Regions from separate parts of the Streptomyces sp. NPDC052052 genome, predicted to be linked through region 2. Evidence: riboswitches for the same ligand, from Rfam matches in the RefSeq annotation. Region 2 holds a riboswitch; each other region holds the start of a gene.

Region 1 (6,365 bases), on a different contig from region 2:
GGACGGATCGATCGCGCCGGTGCGGTACTGCGCGGCGGCGAGTGAACCCAGGGCGTCGCGGGAGGCGTTGAGGCGCTCGGTCCGGCGGGCGGCCTCGTCGCGCAGGGTGCCGACGGCCTCGGCGGCGGCGGTCGCCTGCTCCTTCGCGCCGTTGTACTGCTCGGTGGCGGCTTCCGCGTCGCGGTACAGCCGGTCCACCTCCGCCCTGATCTGGGCGGGCGTGCGCTGGGGGTCGGCGTGTGCCGAGCCCGGCAGTGCGGCAGCGGCGGCGGCCCCGGCGAAGGCGAGGGTGGCTGCGGTGCGGGCAGCGGAGCCGGTGACCAGGCGCCGCTTGGGTTTCCGATGCGCTGCCACGAGGGCGTGCGTCCTTCCTGACGACTGCCCGACGGGGACTACCGGCGGGCCCGCCCGAGGCCCGGTGGCGGGGCACCGGCAGAGGGGCCGGCCCGCCGCCGGATCTCTCGGCGGGGCGACCGGCCCGCCGCCCGGTGTGGAGCGGTGGTGAGGCCGGTCACCTGGTCAGGACGCTAGACCCGGGGCATGTGCAGGAGTCGTAATGACGCCTATTGTCCGAAGTTGGCGCGGCATTGATGCAAGTTGACCGGGGGAAATGGCATCAGATTCAGACAATTCGCGCAGATGTGAGTAAAGCGACAGGAAGTCGGGGAAGCCGCACCTGCCTGCGGGGTGGCGGTATGGGCGGGGCTAGGCTGCGGACCCATGGACGTACTCATCAATGTCTTCGTCGCCCTGCACATCATCGGCATCGCTGCCCTGCTGGGCGGCTTCCTGACCCAGATGAAGGCGATGGGCGCCGGCACCGCCCGGTTCGTCCCGGCGATGCTGCACGGTGCACTGACGATGCTGGTCACCGGTGTCGCGCTGGTCGGGCTCGACGAGTCCGACGGCCGTCAGCTGAACCACATCAAGATCGGGATCAAGCTGCTGATCCTGATCGTGATCCTCGCGCTCGTCTACATCAAGCGGGACGAGGAGAAGGTCGACAAGGGCGCCTTCGCGGCGGTGGGCGGGCTGACGCTGGCCAACATCTTCATCGCCACCCTCTGGACCTGAGCCACCCCTCCGGACCCGGGCCGCCGCCGGCCCCGGGGCGCCGCCGCGCTCCGGACCCGAGCCGCCCCGTTCCGGCCCGACCCGCGGGGCGGGCTCCGACAGGGAGCCCGCCCCGCAGCCGTTGCCCGACGGGCCGGCGGTGCGGGCGGCTACGCCGGGCGCACGCTGCCGTAGATCGGCATGTAGTAGATCGACTCCTCGCGCACATTCGCCCCCGGCTTCGGCGCGTGGATCATCATCCCGTCGCCCTTGTAGATGCCGACGTGGCTGATGTCGTCGTAGAAGAAGACGAGGTCGCCCGGCTGGAGATCGGCGGTCGCGACCCGGGTTCCTATCTCCACCTGGTCCCAGGTGGTGCGCGGGATGTCGACACCCGCGGCCTTCCATGCCGCCTGGGTGAGCCCGGAGCAGTCGTACGAGGACGGACCCGTCGCACCCCACACGTACGGCTTGCCGATCTGGGCCGCGGCGAAGGCGAGGGCCTTCTCCGCCTTGGTGGTGGCGCTGCTGTCCGAACCGGTCGTGGTGCCGGTCTCCGTCTCCTCCGCGGCCTCGGCCGCCTTGCGGTCCGCCTCGGCCTTGGCGGCGGCCTGCTGCTTGGCGAGTTCCTCCGCCTTGCGCCTGGCCTCCTCCTCCTTCTTGCGCTCCAGCGCCGCGAGCCGCTCCTTCTCCTCGGCGGTGAGCTTCGACAGCAGCGCACGCGCCTCGCCCAGCTTCTGCTGGACGTTCTGCTTGCTGGTGCGCAGCGTGGCCTGCGTCGTGGTCAGCGTCTCCAGGCTCTGTACCGCTTCGGCGCGCTTCTTCGAGGCCTTGACCTGCTCCGCGCGGAAGTCCGAGACGGCCTTCTGCTGCTGTTCGGTCATCCGGTTCATCAGCTGGTTCTGGTCGAAGTACGACTGCGGGTCGTCGGCCAGGAAGAAGGTGGCGTTCGGGGCGATGGCGCCGGCGCGGTACTGCGCGGCGGCGTAGGCGCCGAGCGTCCTGCGGGCCTCGTTGAGCTTGTCGGCGCGCTTCGCCACGTCCTCCAGCAGGGCGTCGACCTTGGCGCGCTGGGCGGTGGACGCCTCCTTCGCCTGGTTGTACTGCTGGGTCGCGGTGCCCGCCTGCCGGTAGAGGCCGTCCACCTTCTTCTGGACGTCCTCGATGCTCTGCTTCGGGGCGGGGGCGGCCATGGCGCTCTGCGAGGAGAGCAGGGTCACGGACGCCAGTGCGGCCGTGGTGAGGCCGACGGCGGGTGTACTGGTGCGCACCCGGGTGCGCGGTTTGCGGTGTGATGCCAAGACCGGCATCTCCTTCCGTGGACCGCCTGCCGGGTTAGCTGTCGGGTTCGGGCGGAACGGAAGGCTGCCCTACGGTCCGCGTGGGGATATGGACCGATTCACCCCGGTGCTGCATCTGGGTCCCCGGCTCCGAACTCCCACGAGGGCAGCCCGGATTCGGCGCGGGCACCCGTTCGGCGCGGTTCGCCTCAGGGGGTACGGGCCGCCCGGTCGAGCACGCTAGCCAACTCGTGGGGCCGCTGTGAAGGTCGATGTTCGATATGCCCGATACGTTTTCGTGACCTCGGTGGAGCGAGGTGGCGCGGGAGGGCCGGGGCCCGGTTTCTCTCACACCGCGTGGACGACCGCTCTCTTTGCGTACCCGGCCGCCAGGTGCGGTCGCGGCACTAGACTCGGCAAGCGATGAGCAGCCTCTTTGACGACAGCTTCCTGGCCGGCCTCCAGCACACGGAGGAGGAGCCTCCGCCGCCCCCCGAGGACTCCGCACCCGAAGAGGTGCCGGAGGACCTCTTCGCGGGCGTGTTCGACGGGCCTCCGCCGTCCAGGGACGCGTACTACCGTGACGGCGCGCACCGTCCGGTGATCGACCCCGCGGCACTGCTCGACGGGCTGAACAACGAGCAGCGCGCCGCGGTGGTCCACGCGGGTTCCCCGCTGCTCATCGTCGCCGGGGCGGGCTCCGGCAAGACCCGGGTGCTGACCCACCGGATCGCCCACCTCCTCGCCGAGCGCGGAGTCCACCCCGGCCAGATCCTGGCGATCACCTTCACCAACAAGGCCGCGGGCGAGATGAAGGAGCGGGTCGAACAGCTCGTCGGCCCGCGCGCCCACGCCATGTGGGTCATGACCTTCCACAGCGCGTGCGTACGCATCCTGCGCCGCGAGTCGAAGAAGCTCGGCTTCACCTCGTCGTTCTCCATCTACGACGCCGCCGACTCCAAGCGGCTGATGGCCCTGGTCTGCCGTGACCTCGACCTCGACCCCAAGCGGTTCCCGCCGAAGTCCTTCACGGCCAAGGTCTCCAGCCTGAAGAACGAGCTGATCGACGAGGAGACCTTCGCCGGCCAGGCCGCGGACGGGTTCGAGAAGACCCTCGCCCAGGCCTACGCGATGTACCAGTCCCGGCTGCGCGAGGCCAACGCACTGGACTTCGACGACATCATCATGACGACGGTCCACCTGCTCCAGGCGTTTCCCGATGTCGCCGAGCACTACCGCCGCCGCTTCCGGCACGTCCTGGTCGACGAGTACCAGGACACCAACCACGCCCAGTACACCCTCGTACGCGAACTGGTCGGCCCGGCCGGCGAGGACGGCGCCCCCGCCGAACTGTGCGTCGTCGGCGACGCGGACCAGTCGATCTACGCCTTCCGCGGCGCGACCATCCGCAACATCCTCCAGTTCGAGGAGGACTACCCGGACGCGACCACGATCCTCCTGGAGCAGAACTACCGCTCCACGCAGACGATCCTGTCCGCCGCCAACGCGGTCATCGAACGCAACGAGAGCCGCCGCCCCAAGAACCTCTGGACGAACGCCGGCACCGGCGCCCGGATCACCGGCTACGTCGCCGACACCGAGCACGACGAGGCGCAGTTCGTCGCCGACGAGATCGACCGGCTGACCGACGCGGGCGACGCCAGGGCCGGTGACGTCGCGGTCTTCTACCGGACGAACGCGCAGTCCCGTGTCTTCGAGGAGATCTTCATCCGCGTCGGCCTGCCCTACAAGGTCGTCGGCGGTGTGCGCTTCTACGAGCGCAAGGAGGTCCGGGACGTCCTGGCCTACCTCCGGGTCCTCGCCAACCCCGAGGACAGCGTCCCGCTGCGCCGCATCCTGAACGTGCCCAAGCGCGGCATCGGGGACCGCGCCGAGGCGATGATCGACGCCCTCTCCCTGCGCGAGAAGATCACCTTCCCGCAGGCGCTGCGCCGGGTCGACGAGGCGTACGGCATGGCCGCCCGGTCGGCCAACGCCGTCAAGCGGTTCAACACGCTGATGGAGGAGCTCGGCACGATCGTCGAGTCCGGCGCGGGCCCCGCGGTGGTCCTGGAGGCGGTGCTGGAGCGCACCGGCTACCTCGCCGAACTCCAGGCGTCCACCGACCCGCAGGACGAGACCCGGATCGAGAACCTTCAGGAACTCGCGGCCGTCGCCCTCGAATTCGAGCAGGAGCGGGGCGAGTCCGGCGAGGAGGGCGCGGGGACGCTCGCCGAGTTCCTGGAGAAGGTCGCGCTCGTCGCCGACTCCGACCAGATCCCGGACGAGGACGAGGAGGGCTCCGGCGTCATCACGCTGATGACCCTGCACACCGCGAAGGGCCTCGAGTTCCCGGTGGTCTTCCTGACCGGCATGGAGGACGGCGTCTTCCCGCACATGCGCGCGCTCGGCCAGGTCAAGGAGCTCGAGGAGGAGCGGCGGCTCGCGTACGTGGGCATCACCCGGGCCCGCGAGCGCCTCTATCTGACCCGGGCGGCGATGCGCAGCGCCTGGGGCCAGCCCTCGTACAACCCGCCCTCGCGGTTCCTGGAGGAGATCCCGGACCAGCACCTGGAGTGGAAGCGGACCGGGCCGATGGTGTCCCCGGCCGGACCGACCTCGGGGATCACCTCGTCGCTGTCCTCGTCGCGCTCGCGCTCCGGCCCCTCGGGCTTCGCGACCCGGCGCACGTCGGACAAGCCCACGATCACGCTGGCCGTCGGGGACCGGGTCACGCACGACCAGTTCGGGCTCGGCACGGTGACGGCGGTCGAGGGCGTCGGCGATCAGGCGAAGGCGACCGTCGACTTCGGGGACGAGCGGCCGAAGAAGCTGCTGCTGCGGTACGCGCCGGTCGAGAAGCTGTAGCCGGGCCGACGAGTGACCGGCGGGCCGGTTGTACACACGGCCCGGTCACTCGTCCCGGCCGGCCCGGTCGGTCGGGACGACCGGGCGGCGGGAGCGGCTCAGGTCGGGTCGACGTTGTGGCTGCGGAGCCAGGGGAGCGGGTCTATCGCCGCGCCGCCGCCGGGCCGTACCTCGAAGTGCATGTGCGGGCCGGTCGAGTTGCCGGAGTTGCCGGAGTACGCGATGACGTCACCGGCCTTGACCGCGCCGGAGCGGATCTTGGTGCTGCTCAGGTGGCAGTACCAGGTCTCGGTCCCGTCGGCCATGGTGACGATGGCCATGTTCCCGTAGGCGCTGTTCCACTGGGTGCGCACGGTGCCGTCGGTCGCGGCCATCACGGGCGTGCCGTACGAGACGGGGAAGTCGATGCCTGTGTGCACGGACATCCAGTTGACGCCCGCCTGGCCGAAGTACGCGCTGAGGCCGTGGTCCTTGACCGGCATGACGAACTTGGGGCGCAACGCCTCCTTGCGGGCGGCCTCTTCCTCCCGCTTCTTCTTCTCCGCGGCCTGCCGCTCGCGCAGGTCGATGCGCTCCTGGGTGCGGCTGGCGCGGTCGGCGAAGTTCTCGGCGTCGGCGCTGAGGTTGGCGAGCTGGGTGTCCAACTTGTTGTTGGCGGCGACCGACTTGACGGAACCCGGATCGGCGGCCGCCATCGTGGTGCTGTCGTCCTTCTTGTCCTCGCCGCCCAGCCCGGCGACGGAGGCGGCGGCGATACCGGCCACGCTCATCACGCAGGCGGACGGAACGGCGACGGTGAGGAGCGCGGAACGTTTCGCTGGCGTACGCCGCCGAGCGCGGGTGACGGGGCGGCTGAGGGGGCGCCGGGCGGCGGGCACGTGGTCGTTCAGGTCGTCGTCGTAGCCGTCGGCTTCGTCTTCCGGCCCGTCGGCGTCGCTGTGTCCGCTGTGACCGTCGTGACTGCCGGGGCCGAAGTCCGCTCCGGCCTCCGCCTCCGGCCCGGTCTCCGGGGCGGTCCCGGTCTCCGGCTCCGTGAGGTTGAACTCGGCGGTGTGCTGGGGCTCGTACGGGTCGAAGGAGCTCTGATCGTCATAGGGCCCGTACGGCTGGTGCGCCTCGTGCGCCGCGTACGCTTCCGGTGCTTGCTGCTCGTGGGTGGGCGTG
Region 2 (6,365 bases):
GCCCCACGGACCGGCCGCCCCGTACGCGTCCCCGCACCCGTTCCCGCAGCACACGCCGTACGGCGGCTACGGCGGCTACGGCCACAACCCCTACCTGGACCCGCGCCGGCCTCCACCACCGCAGTAAGGCCCCACGGCCGCGCCCAGAAGCGCCCGGGCCCCGGAGCATGCGGGGCCCGGGCGCGACCGGCGCGCGGTCCGGGGCGTCACTGTCAGGCGGATGCCTCGGTGAGGTCGGCCAGGTCCTGCTCGGTCAGCGCGAGGTCGGCGACCGCCACCAGTGCGGGCAGCTGCTCGACCGTACGGGCCGAGGCGATCGGCGCGGCGACGGTCGGCCGGGACGCGAGCCAGGCGAGCGCGACGGTCGCGACCTCCGCGTCGTGTTCCTGGGCGATCCTGTCGAGCGCGGTCAGCACCTTCTGCCCCCGCTCCGACTCCAGGTACTGACCGGCCTTCTCGGCCCGCGCGCTCTCCACCGGGACGCCCGGACGGTACTTGCCGGTGAGGAAGCCGGAGGCCAGGGCGTAGTACGGGACGGCGGCGAGCCCGGCCCGGGCGGCCGTGTCCTGGAGCTCGCCCTCGTATGTGTCACGGGAGACCAGGTTGTACTGCGGCTGCAGGGCGACATAACGGGCCAGCCCCTCGCGCTCCGAGAAGTCCAGGGACTCCTGGAGCCGTGCGGGGCTGATGTTGGAGGCGCCGATCTCCCTGACCTTGCCCTCCTTCACCAAGTGGTCGAGGGCGGTGATGATCTCCTCCACCGGCACGGTCTCGTCGTCGAAGTGCGTGTAGTACAGGTCGATGTGATCGGTGCCGAGCCGGCGCAGCGACTCCTCGGCCGCGGCCTTGATGTTCGCGGCGGAGAGCCCCCGGTACGAGGGGTGGGCGCCGACCTTGGTGGCGACGACGATGTCGGAACGGTTGGACCGTGCCGCGAGCCACTTGCCGATGACGGTCTCCGACTCGCCGCCCGCATTGCCCGGGACCCAGGCGGAGTACGCGTCGGCACTGTCGATGAAGTTGCCGCCCGCCGCGGCATAGGCGTCCAGAACGGCGAAGGACTGCGTCTCGTCGGCTGTCCAGCCGAAGACGTTGCCGCCGAGGGCAAGGGGGAAGACCCGGAGGTCGGAGGGGCCCAGCTCACGAAGAGAAGTCATGTGTGGATCAACGGATTCCAGCAGTTCGGCTATTCCGGCGGACCGGCCCCGACAGCCGCTTCCGGACAGCCCGTTCCGCCGGGTCCGGACGGCCGTTCCGACCGGCGGGACGGCGACGGACCGGCGGGACGGCGACGGACCGGCGGCCCTGACGTCGGGGGGTGAGCGTCAGGGCCGCCGGGGTTCGGCAGCCGGTGAACCGGCTCGGTTCACACCGGCGGGGAAGCGGCCGGTGGATCAGGGGGTGAGGCCCTTGTCGCGCAGCCAGGCCATCGGGTCGATGCCCGTGCCGTCGGAGGTGTGGACCTCCAGGTGGAGGTGCGGGCCGGTCACATTGCCGGTCGCGCCGACCCGGCCGATGGTGTCACCGGTGGTGACCTTCTGGCCGACGCTGACGCCGATCGAGGACTGGTGGCAGAACCACAGCTCCGTACCGTCCTCGAGCTCCAGCACCGTGCGGTAGCCGTACGAACCGGACCAGCCGGCCGAGGTGATGGTGCCGGTGTGCACGGCCTTGATCGGGGTGCCGGTCGGCGCCGCGAAGTCGAGGCCGGTGTGGTAGCCCGAGGACCACATCGAGCCGGCCTGACCGAACGTCGAGGTGACCGTGTACGAGGAGGTCGGGAGGGCGTAGCTGGCGGCGAGCTTGGCGAGTCGCAGTGCCTCGGCCTTCGCCCTGGCCTCCTCCTCCGCCTTCTTCTTCTCGGCGGCGGCCTTGGCCTCGGCCTCGTCCTGCTGCTTCTTGGCCTCGGCGGCGGCCTTCTCCGCGGCGGCCTTCTCCTGAGCCGCCCTGGCCTCGGCATCGGCGGCGTCCTGCTGCTGCTCGGCCTGCTGGAGGATGCGGGCACGGAGCGCCTCGCCCGCGTCCGTCGCCCCCTGCTCGGCCTCGGCCGTGGTGATGCCGGCGGTGGTGAGCGGAGCGGCGGCTTCGACGGCGGCCTGGTCGGCCTCGGAGTCGCTGGAGAACAGGGCGCCGACCCCGGGGAGGGACTTGACCTCGGGGAGGTTGTCCGAGATGGAGTCGGGAAGGGAGATGGAGACCGGCGGCTTGCTCTGTGCGCTGGCCATGCCGCCCGCGCCGACCGCCGCTATGACACCGACGCCGAGCACCGTGGAGCTACGGGCAAGTGCGTTGCGCTGCTTGGCCACCCGGTGCTTGCCGCGCACGGGACGGACGGACTCCTCGGTGGGGTTCCACTCGTCCCAGCTCCCGGCGGGTTCCCTGCCGTCGTCCGCACGGGCTTCGCCACCGAACTCACCGACGAAGCCGGCACCCGGTTCGGTGCCGTGGTCGGCGCCGAACTCCGTTCCCGTCCCGAGGGTTTGGTGTCCGTAACCGAATTCTGATCCGCCGCCAGTGACGCCGAGGCCGGTGCCGAACTCGGAGTCGAACCGTGAAGGGGCCTCGGGGGCAGGCTTGTTGGACGCCACGTGGGCGCACTCCTTTCCTTCCTTCTCGCCTACCGGGTTAGCTGACGGGTTCGGAGCAGGAAGGTCTCCTACGGGCCTCTCTCGCCTCTCACGAGACATGGATGCCCGATTCACCCCATATGGATGGTTCCCCGGTTCCCTTGCGGAATTCGGCGCTCGCGCACGGTGCCGCCACTGACGACGGCTGGGACGACCGCGCTGCGTTATCGAACGTTAATAGACGCGGGGGCTCGATTCCAAGCCGTTCCCCTGGATCGCTCACCTCTTTGGCCTGGCCTTTACCGGACAAAACCGTTCGGAGTCGGACGACCTGATCGGCCCTTAGGCGTCGACGACTTTCTGACGTTGCATCATATGTTATGCGGAGCGGCGCCTTTTGATTACGCACGGTTTCCTTCGGGTCCGGAGCCGCACCGCCCCACCGGGTCCGGCGCACCGTCGCCCCACCCGTCACGTCCCGTCCGGGCCCACGATGCTCACGGTCCTCCGCCGGTCCGGCTGCCCCTCGGCGGGACGTGCGACCGCGAGCAGCGCCATGTCGTCGGTCGTCTCGCCCCCCGTGTGGCGCCGCACGTCATCGATCAGCGCGGACAGCAGCTCCTCCGGCCCGGGAAAGATCCGCCCGCGCAGCCGGGCCGCCGGATCGTAGAAGACGCCGTCGGCATCCCGCGCCTCGGAGAGACCATCGGTGTAGAACAGCAGGGTCGCCCCGGCCGGCAGGTCCCACTCGTCGGCCCGGTCGGGCCACGCTCCCAGCCCCATCCCGAGCGGCAGCGCGGGCACCGTCGGCCCGAGCACCTCCACCACCCCGTCCGGGTGCAGCAGGATCGGCTCGGGGTGACCGCGGTTGACGATCCGGACCCGGGACGCACCGGACGGGATCTCGGCCAGTACGGCGGTGGTGAAGCCCTCGACCGCTTCCAGACCGCTCCGCCGCGACTCCTCCCGCGCCAGCGCCCGCTCCAGTCGCTGCGCCACACCCTCCAGCGAACGCTCCGGCTCGGCCGCCTCCCGGAACGCCCCGATGACCACCGCCACCGACTCGACCGCTTCGAGCCCCTTCCCCCGTACGTCCCCGACCACCAGCCGCACCCCGTGCGGGGTCTCCGTCACGGCGAACAGGTCTCCGCCCACGAACTCGTCCGCCTGCGCCGCCTCGTACCGCGCCGCCACCTGGAGCCCGCCGATCCGGTCGGACGGCTTCGGCAGCACCGCGCGCATGGCGGTCTCCGCGACGACCCGTGCGGAGGCCAGCTGCTCGTTGCTGCGCCGTACCACCGTGTTGATCACGACCGCGAGGGCCGAGACGGTGGCCACGGTGAGCAGCTCACTGAGCGGCACGACCAACGGCAACGTGTTGGTGATCAGCCGCAGCACGATCACGGCCAGCACCGAGGCGGCACCGGTGCCCATGGTGCTGCGCAGCGAGAAGAAGGGCGCCGCGATCAAGGGCGCCGCGACGAACAGCGGAATGGCGGTGAACGCCTGCGGAGTGAGGACGTCGAACAGCACTCCGCCGACGATCATCAGCGCGGGCAGCATGCGGACGAAACGCCGGGTACGGGCGGCTTCGTACTCGCCGTGTCCGCCGCGCCGCTCCAGCCGCATCCCCACCTGTGCTCTCCTGCCCGGTACGCGCGAGGTACCGCGCCCCACCCCAGGCTCGCCCGAACGGGCCCGCACGGCGACTCCTCATCGCCCAATGGGGGCAGCCCGTGGCACAGCTCACACACCCGCCCGGCCTGCTCCCCCATCGGGCACCGGCCGGTCGTCCCGGGCCGCCGAATCCGAGGCGGACATGATTCAGGCCCGGCACGCTGTCTGCGTGCCGGGCCTGAATCTTCAGTAGCGGGGACAGGATTTGAACCTGCGACCTCTGGGTTATGAGCCCAGCGAGCTACCGAGCTGCTCCACCCCGCGTCGGTGAATACAACTGTACGGCATGTCCGACGCACTCGTGACCACTGGGGACATCACGGCCGCGCGCGCCCGGGAACGGCCCGCCCCGCTCCGCCCCCTCAGTTCGACTCGGTGATCCGTGCCGCGGCCTTCCCGTCGAACGCCGCCGGCTTCATCGCACTCGCGCCGTGCTGCAGGGACTGGAGGATCGCCAGCCCCTGGCCGACCACGCCCGCCGCCATCTCGTTGACACCACTGGTGCCGTTGAGAACGGTGAGATCGGCCCCCGACATACCGCGGGCGGCGGCGTCGGCCAGGGCCGGGAGGTTCTCCACGATGCGGTTGGCCGCGATGAGCTCCTGGTTGCCGTCGCGCAGCGAGGCCGCGCGCACGCTGTTGGCATCGGCCTGCGCCTGGGCGAGGGTCCGCTCGGTGTACGCGCCGCCGTCGGCCTCGAACTTCACCCGGTCACGGGCCGCTTCCGCGAGGGTGCGCTGCCGGTAGGCCTCGGCGTCCGCCGGGCGCCGGACCTCCGCTTCGAGCCGTTGCGCGGCGAGGGAGGCCTGCCGCTCGGCCAGTGCGGTCTGCTCCTCGATGACCTCCTGCGACGCCCTGGCCTCGGCGAGCGGCCCGGCCTGCGAGGCACGGGCGTTGTACTGCTCGGTCTCGGCCCGGAAGCCGGCCCGCTTGATCGCGGTGTCGCGCTCGTACTCCGCCTTGAGCGCGGCGGCCTGCTGCTCACGCTGGCTGGCCTCCTGGTCGGCCCTGGCCTCGGCGATCCTGGCCTGGCCGGCGACTGCGGCGGCGTGCGGGGCGGCGAGGTTCTTGATGTAGCCGGTGGCGTCTTCTATCTCCTGGATCTGGAGGGCGTCCACCACGATGCCGAGCTTCTCCATCTCGCCGTGGCTGCCCGCGATGACCTCCTGGGACACCCGGTTGCGCTCGCGGATGATCTGCTCCACGGTCAGTCCGCCGACGATGGACCGGAGGTGGCCCGCGAAGATCCGGCCGACGAGCTCCTCCATCTGTTCCTGCTCGGTCAGGAAGCGACGTGCCGCGTTGGCGATGGACACGGCGTCGTCGCCGACCTTGAAGACGGCGACGGCCCGGACGTTGAGGCGGATCCCCTGCTGCGTCACGCAGTCCTCGGTGAGTTCCGCCTCCCGCAGCGCCAGGGAGAGCATGCGCACCTTCTGCTTCACCGGGAGAACGAAGCTGCCGTGTCCGGTGACGATCCGGAACTGGGTGTCCAGGGTCTGCCTCTTGGAACCGGATATGAGCATCGCCTCGTTGGGGGCGGGAACGTGCCAGAAGAACATCGGAAGACTCCTGCCGTGCGTGACTGCCCGGCGTACCCGGATCCGCCGCCCGGAATCAGGACGGCAGGGGTTCCACGATCACGCCGCGCGCCGAGACCGAGTCGACGACAACGACGCGTACGTCACGGTCGATCGATCTCACCGACCATGCGGTGTATGCCTCCGACCCGCCCCGTACGGCCACCAGCACTTCGCCCGGACCGTCGGACGGGATCGGCACGGTGACGCGCCCGATCGCACCGACCGGGCTCCGGGCGGACTCGTCAGCCGCGTGCATGCGCCCTCGCGAGGACCCCTGCGTACGCCTGATCACCACACCGCCGCCCACGTCGCATCCCACACCGCTTCATGAACACGGGGCGACCTCGCCTCCTGGAGGCTCCGGCCTCCTCGTCACCTCCACGGTACTCCGCACCCACCCTCCGGAGGGCGACGAGCGAGGGACGATATGCGGTGGTATGACTGGTTTATAAGTCAGTCGGTCGACGCGATGAACTCGCGGTGATCCAGGAGCCGGACGTGCAAAATTACCCTCTGCTCAACCTCTTCTGGACCATGC
Region 3 (6,365 bases), on a different contig from region 2:
CGCCCAGGTTGTGCGGCGGCATATTGGTCGCCATGCCGACAGCGATCCCGGACGCGCCGTTGACCAGGAGGTTCGGGTACGCGGCCGGAAGAACGGTCGGTTCCTCCTCCTGGCCGTCGTAGTTCGACTGGAAGGCGACGGTGTCCTCGTCGATCGACTCCGTCATCAGCGACGTCGCGTCGGCCATCCGGCACTCCGTGTACCGCATGGCGGCCGGCGGGTCGTCGTTGCCGAGCGAGCCGAAGTTGCCGTGGCCGTCGACCAGGGGGAGCCTCATGGAGAACGGCTGCGCCAGACGGACCAGCGCGTCGTAGATCGACGCGTCGCCGTGCGGGTGCAGCTTGCCCATGACTTCGCCGACGACGCGGGCACACTTCACATAGCCGCGTTCGGGGCGCAGACCCATTTCGTTCATCTGGTACACGATGCGGCGGTGCACCGGCTTCATGCCGTCACGAGCGTCCGGCAGGGCCCGGGAGTAGATCACCGAGTACGCGTACTCAAGGAAGGAGCCCTGCATCTCGTCGACGACGTCGATGTCGAGGATCCTCTCCTCGAAGTCGTCCGGCGGCGGGGTCTTCGTGCTGCGGCGGGCCATCGCTGCTGCGACTCCTTCACGGATTCTGTTCGGGCAACCTCAGGTTCTGACGCGGACCATTGTGGACCTCCGCACTGACAGCGCCGACCTCGACCCGTCCCAAGGGCCGCTCCGGCCCCTGCCGGGGCGGCTCCGTGACCCGTTCCACGGCGGGTGTGCCCCTCTTTCACGCGAACTTCCGCGGTATGGGAACTTCGGCAGGTGTCTGTGCGCTTGCCTACAGTGGCAGGTCTCGCAGGAAATTCAGTATCGCGATCGAAGGGACGTACATGCCCATGGGTCACACGGCCACAGCCCAGGCCGGCTCCGGCGGCTTGACAGCGACCGAGCACCGTCTGGCCAATGGCCTGCGCGTGGTGCTCTCCGAGGACCATCTGACCCCGGTTGCCGCGGTCTGCCTCTGGTACGACGTCGGCTCGCGTCACGAGGTCGAGGGACGCACCGGACTGGCTCACCTCTTCGAGCACCTGATGTTCCAGGGCTCCGGCCAGGTCAAGGGGAACGGACACTTCGAGCTGGTCCAGGGCGCCGGTGGTTCGCTCAACGGCACCACCAGCTTCGAGCGCACCAACTACTTCGAGACGATGCCCGCCCACCAGCTGGAGCTGGCTCTCTGGCTCGAGGCCGACCGGATGGGCTCGCTGCTCGCCGCGCTCGACGAGGAGTCGATGGAGAACCAGCGCGACGTCGTCAAGAACGAGCGTCGTCAGCGCTACGACAACGTCCCCTACGGCACGGCGTTCGAGAAGCTGACGGCACTGGCCTACCCCGAGGGCCACCCGTACCACCACACACCGATCGGCTCGATGGCGGACCTGGACGCCGCGACCCTCGAGGACGCCCGCGCCTTCTTCCGGACCTACTACGCCCCCAACAACGCTGTGCTCTCGGTCGTCGGCGACATCGACCCCGTAGAGACCCTCGCCTGGATCGAGAAGTACTTCGGTTCCATCCCGTCCCACGACGGCAAGCAGCCGCCGCGCGACGGCACGCTCCCCGAGACCATCGGCGAGCAGCTGCGCGAAGAGGTGCGCGAGGAGGTTCCGGCGCGGGCGCTCATGGCCGCCTACCGGCTGCCGCACGACGGCACCCGCGCGTGCGACGCGGCGGATCTCGCGCTGACCGTGCTCGGTGGAGGCGAGTCCTCGCGGCTGCACAACCGCCTGGTCCGCCGTGACCGTACGGCCGTGGCGGCCGGGTTCGGGCTGCTGCGACTGGCGGGCGCTCCCTCGCTCGGCTGGCTGGACGTGAAGACGTCCGGCGGCGTCGAGGTGCCGCAGATCGAGGCCGCGGTCGACGAGGAGCTTGCCCGGTTCGCCGCCGAGGGCCCCACGCCCGAGGAAATGGAGCGTGCGCAGGCCCAGTTGGAGCGTGAGTGGCTGGACCGGTTGGGTACGGTCGCGGGACGCGCGGACGAACTCTGCCGGTACGCCGTGCTCTTCGGCGACCCGCAGCTTGCCCTGACCGCCGTCCAGCGGGTGCTCGACGTCACCGCGGAGGAGGTCCAGGCGGTCGCCAAGGCCCAGCTGCGCCCCGACAACCGGGCGGTGCTGGTCTACGAGCCGGTCGAGTCGGCCGAGCCCGCGGACGAAGCGGACACCGACGAGACCGACGCCGACGACACCGACACGCACGAAGGGGCGGACCAGTGACCGACGCTGCCGCGACTGGAGTTTCCATGCAGTACCACCCGCAGCCGGCCCCCGGCGTCGCCCGCCCCTGGGACTTTCCCGCGCCCGAGCGCGGGTCCCTGCCCAACGGCCTCACGGTGCTGCGCTGCCACCGGCCCGGCCAGCAGGTCGTCGCTGTCGAGATCTTCCTCGACGCCCCGCTGGACGCCGAGCCCGAGGGGCTCGACGGCGTGGCCACGATCATGTCCCGGGCCCTGTCCGAAGGCACCGACAAGCACACCGCCGAAGAGTTCGCCGCCGAGCTGGAGCGCTGCGGCGCCACTCTCGACGCACACGCGGACCACCCGGGCATCCGGGTCTCCCTGGAGGTCCCGGCCTCCCGGCTGGCCAAGGCGCTCGCTCTGGTCGCCGAGGCGCTGCGGGCGCCCGCCTTCGACGAGAGCGAGATCGAACGCCTGGTGCACAACAGGCTCGACGAGATCCCGCACGAGCTGGCCAACCCGGCCCGGCGCGCCGCCAAGCAGCTCTCCAAGGAGCTCTTCCCGGCCGCGGCGCGGATGTCGCGTCCCCGGCAGGGCACCGAGGAGACGGTGGAGCGGATCGACTCGGCGGCCGTGCGTGCCTTCTTCGACGCCCACGTCCGGCCCTCCACGGCCACCGCCGTGGTCGTGGGTGATTTCACCGGCATCGACCTGGACGCCCTGCTCGCCGACACCCTCGGCGAATGGTCGGGAGACTCCGCGGAACCCCGTCCCGCCCCGCCGATCACCGCCGACGACACCGGCCGGGTGGTCATCGTCGACCGTCCGGGCGCGGTGCAGACGCAACTGCTGATCGGCCGGATCGGCGCCGACCGCCACGACAGCGTGTGGCCGGCCCAGGTGCTGGGCACGTACTGCCTGGGCGGAACGCTCACCTCCCGGCTGGACCGGGTGCTGCGCGAGGAGAAGGGCTATACCTACGGCGTACGGGCCTTCGCCCAGGTGCTGCGCTCGTCGGCCCCGGACTCCGCCTCGGGGGCCACCGGAGCCTCGATGCTCGCCATCAGCGGATCGGTGGACACGGAGTCCACGGGACCGGCGCTGGAGGACCTGTGGACGGTCCTGCGGACCCTGGCGGCCGAGGGGCTGACCGATGAGGAGCGCGAGATCGCCGTGCAGAACCTCGTGGGGGTCGCACCGCTGAAGTTCGAGACGGCGGCATCGGTCGCGGGAACCCTCGCCGACCAGGTCCAGCAGCACCTCCCGGACGACTACCAGGCGCACTTGTACGCCCGGCTCGCGGAGACCGGCACGGTCGAGGCGACCGCGGCGGTGGTCAACGCCTTCCCGGTCGACCGGCTGGTCACGATCCTCGTCGGTGACGCGGCACAGATCGAGGAGCGGGTCCGGGCCCTGGGCATCGGAGAGGTGTCGGTGGTCACCGGCTGACGGGCGGATCCCCTGGTCGTGATCGCACCCGCCCGGTCCGGACCACCGGTCGGCCCGTGGCGGGTGACGGCCGGCCGACCGCGCAGCTGCCAGCGACGGCCGGCCGCGGGTGACGGTTCGTCGGTCGACCGCCACGCCCGGCCGGTCAACGGCCGGACACGGGCGCCCCCACCGTGGCGGTCGGTCGACCGGTGCCTCGACCCGTCACGCACGGACCCGGCGCACGGACCTGGCGAGGCACGAGGAAGACCCCTGCGGCAGGCGACGCGTAGGGATCTTCCGCATGTCCGTTTTGATGGGGAGGATGACTGTCTGCCCTGTGGCGTGCGCTACAAAGCGGCGTGTCCGTTTGGTGAACGAAAGTGGCCGCCCTTAGCGTCGGCCCGGCTGTCCGTCACTCGTATGCCGCATCCGTGACGTACCGGGCAGTCATCGCCGAGTCCCCGTCAGGCGCGAGCCTGGGGAGCCGGGGACCCATGCAGTCCCTGGGGTGAATCGGATGCCGGGCCTCGGTGAGGCCGTGGCGTCCGTAGGAGACCTTCCTGCTCCGAACCCGTCAGCTAACCCGGTAGGCGAGAAGGAGGGAAAGGACCAGCCGCTTCAATGGCGTTCACCCGTGCCACCGGGAAGCACCGTGCCCCGAGCCGACTGACGAGCAGGAGCGCGAGGGTCGTCGGAATCGCGGCCCTGGCCACCACCGGCGTCCTCGGCGGTACGGCCGCTCCGGCTCTCGCTGCGGACTCCTCCGCCGCTGAGACCGGTCTGAGCCAGGTCCTGGCCGTCGACAGCACCCTCGCCGAGCAGATCGAGGCCCAGGCCGACGCGCAGCAGCGCCAGGCCGACGCCGAGGCGAAGAAGAAGGCCGAGGCGGATGCGAAGCGTGCGGCCCAGGCGCGAGCCGAGAAGGCCCGCGCTGCCCGGTCCGCCGAGCGCGCCCGCCTGAACGCCTTCCGGCTCCCGGTCGCCGGTTCGTACGTCACCACCGGATACCGGACCGGTGGCGCGCTCTGGTCCTCCGGCAGGCACTCCGGCATCGACTTCCACGCCGCCTACGGCAGCTCCGTCGTCGCCGTCGGTGCCGGCACGGTCGTCGAGGCCGGCTGGGGCGGCGCGTACGGCAACAACATCGTGCTCCGGATGACGGACGGCACGTACACGCAGTACGGCCACCTCTCCTCGATCGGCGTCTTCGTCGGCCAGCGCGTCGGTGCGGGTCAGCGGATCGGCTTCTCCGGCTCGACCGGCAACTCCACCGGACCGCACCTCCACTTCGAGGCGCGCACCACGCCGTCGTACGGCTCCGACCTGAACCCCATCGCCTACCTGCGTGCCCGCGGCGTCAACGTCTGACCTCCTGCCGGCGCGCCCTGCGCGGTATCTCCTTCGAAGGCCCCCTACGACGGGGCCTTCGTCGTATCCGCTGTTGGCACCTGTCCTCGACGGGTCCCAGGACCTGCCCCGCGGCCAAAAGATATTCATGAATTTCTTCCCGGCATCGGAAATGCGGCCGCATTGCAATAGAGTCGCAGGACAGACGTCGGTCGGCCGCGTTGCGCGGGGATTAAGGGGGAGGTTCGGACATGCGCATTCCTGCGCATTCGGTATGCACGGCAATCCGTGACGACATCGTCTCCGGTGTCTTCGAACGCGGCAGCCGGCTCACCGAGGAGGTACTGGCGCGTCGTTACGGGGTCTCCCGTGTCCCGGTGCGGGAAGCGTTGCGCACCCTGGAGTCGGAAGGGTTCGTGGTCACCCGCAGGCATGCGGGCGCCTGCGTCGCCGAGCCCACGGAGCAGGAGGCCGCCGATCTCCTGGAGGTCCGGATGCTGCTGGAGCCGCTGGGTGCGGCACGCGCCGCTCATCGGCGCACCGAGGCGCATCTCAAGGTGCTGCGTGGCCTGGTCAGGCTGGGGCAGGAGCGGGCCAGGCGGGGCGAGGGGGAGGATCTGCGCTCCCTGGGTGGCTGGTTCCACGAGACATTGGCGCAGGCGTCCGGCAGCCCCGGCCTGATCGCGCTGCTCACCCAGCTGAGGCACAAGACCACGTGGATGTACACCGTGGAGCAGCCGGTCCGCCCGGTGGATTCCTGGGCCGAGCACGGAGCCATCGTCGACGCGGTGGTGCGGGGCGACGCGGAACGGGCCAGGGCGCTGGCCATGCAGCACGCCGAACGGGCCGTGGGCGCGCACCGTCTGCGCCGCACGGACCGGCCGGGGCGCAGGCCCGATTCCTCACGCACGGATCGAGTGAGAACTTCGCAACATGCAGTACACACCACGCGTGCTCGGTATTAACAATGACGCCGTATACAAAGAGACGCCCTTTCGTCGGGGCTTTCTTTGGGCTGCTCGAATTCGCTTCGGCCGATCCGGAACGGAAAAGCAAAAAGCCGCGACTCCGCATGGGATGTCGCGGCTTTCTCGCGCTGAAGGGCTCAGACGGTCTCCGGGAGCTCGTCGAGCCCCTCGGCGACCAGCTTGGCCAGGCGGTCCAGGGCGGCTTCGGCGTTCTCCGCCTCGGACGCGAGTATGATCTCCTCGCCGCCGTGCGCGCCGAGACCGAGGACCGCGAGCATGGAGGCGGCGTTCACCGGGTTTCCGTCGGCCTTCGAGACCGTCACGGGGATGCCGGAGGCCGTGGCGGCCCGGACGAAGATGGATGCGGGACGGGCGTGCAGGCCCTCGGCCCAACCGACGTTGACGCGGC

What was found. A riboswitch is a leader RNA that binds a small molecule or an ion and turns the genes downstream of it on or off. The one in region 2 is predicted to bind cyclic di-AMP.
Positions count from the first base shown of each region.
Region 1: another riboswitch for cyclic di-AMP. It lies ahead of AB0L71_RS17540 (NlpC/P60 family protein); the one in region 2 lies ahead of AB0L71_RS26935 (M23 family metallopeptidase).
Region 3: another riboswitch for cyclic di-AMP. It lies ahead of AB0L71_RS07755 (M23 family metallopeptidase); the one in region 2 lies ahead of AB0L71_RS26935 (M23 family metallopeptidase).

Region 1 is NZ_JBFAWU010000013.1:67,035-73,399, forward strand. It holds gene AB0L71_RS17530 (NlpC/P60 family protein) at 1-354, opposite strand, end outside; gene AB0L71_RS17535 (hypothetical protein) at 721-1,074, shown strand; gene AB0L71_RS17540 (NlpC/P60 family protein) at 1,224-2,363, opposite strand; cyclic di-AMP (ydaO/yuaA leader) riboswitch at 2,362-2,526, opposite strand; gene pcrA (DNA helicase PcrA) at 2,757-5,201, shown strand; gene AB0L71_RS17550 (M23 family metallopeptidase) at 5,300-6,365, opposite strand, start outside.
Region 2 is NZ_JBFAWU010000026.1:18,791-25,155, forward strand. It holds gene AB0L71_RS26925 (PrsW family intramembrane metalloprotease) at 1-127, shown strand, start outside; gene AB0L71_RS26930 (aldo/keto reductase) at 213-1,157, opposite strand; gene AB0L71_RS26935 (M23 family metallopeptidase) at 1,395-2,588, opposite strand; cyclic di-AMP (ydaO/yuaA leader) riboswitch at 2,600-2,753, opposite strand; gene AB0L71_RS26940 (PP2C family protein-serine/threonine phosphatase) at 3,039-4,196, opposite strand; tRNA gene AB0L71_RS26945 (tRNA-Met) at 4,435-4,508, opposite strand; gene AB0L71_RS26950 (SPFH domain-containing protein) at 4,607-5,806, opposite strand; gene AB0L71_RS26955 (hypothetical protein) at 5,862-6,083, opposite strand; gene AB0L71_RS26960 (SHOCT domain-containing protein) at 6,326-6,365, shown strand, end outside.
Region 3 is NZ_JBFAWU010000005.1:98,576-104,940, forward strand. It holds gene AB0L71_RS07740 (DNA topoisomerase IV subunit A) at 1-598, opposite strand, end outside; gene AB0L71_RS07745 (pitrilysin family protein) at 868-2,250, shown strand; gene AB0L71_RS07750 (pitrilysin family protein) at 2,277-3,659, shown strand; cyclic di-AMP (ydaO/yuaA leader) riboswitch at 4,083-4,249, shown strand; gene AB0L71_RS07755 (M23 family metallopeptidase) at 4,263-5,009, shown strand; gene AB0L71_RS07760 (GntR family transcriptional regulator) at 5,240-5,953, shown strand; gene AB0L71_RS07765 (HPr family phosphocarrier protein) at 6,094-6,365, opposite strand, start outside.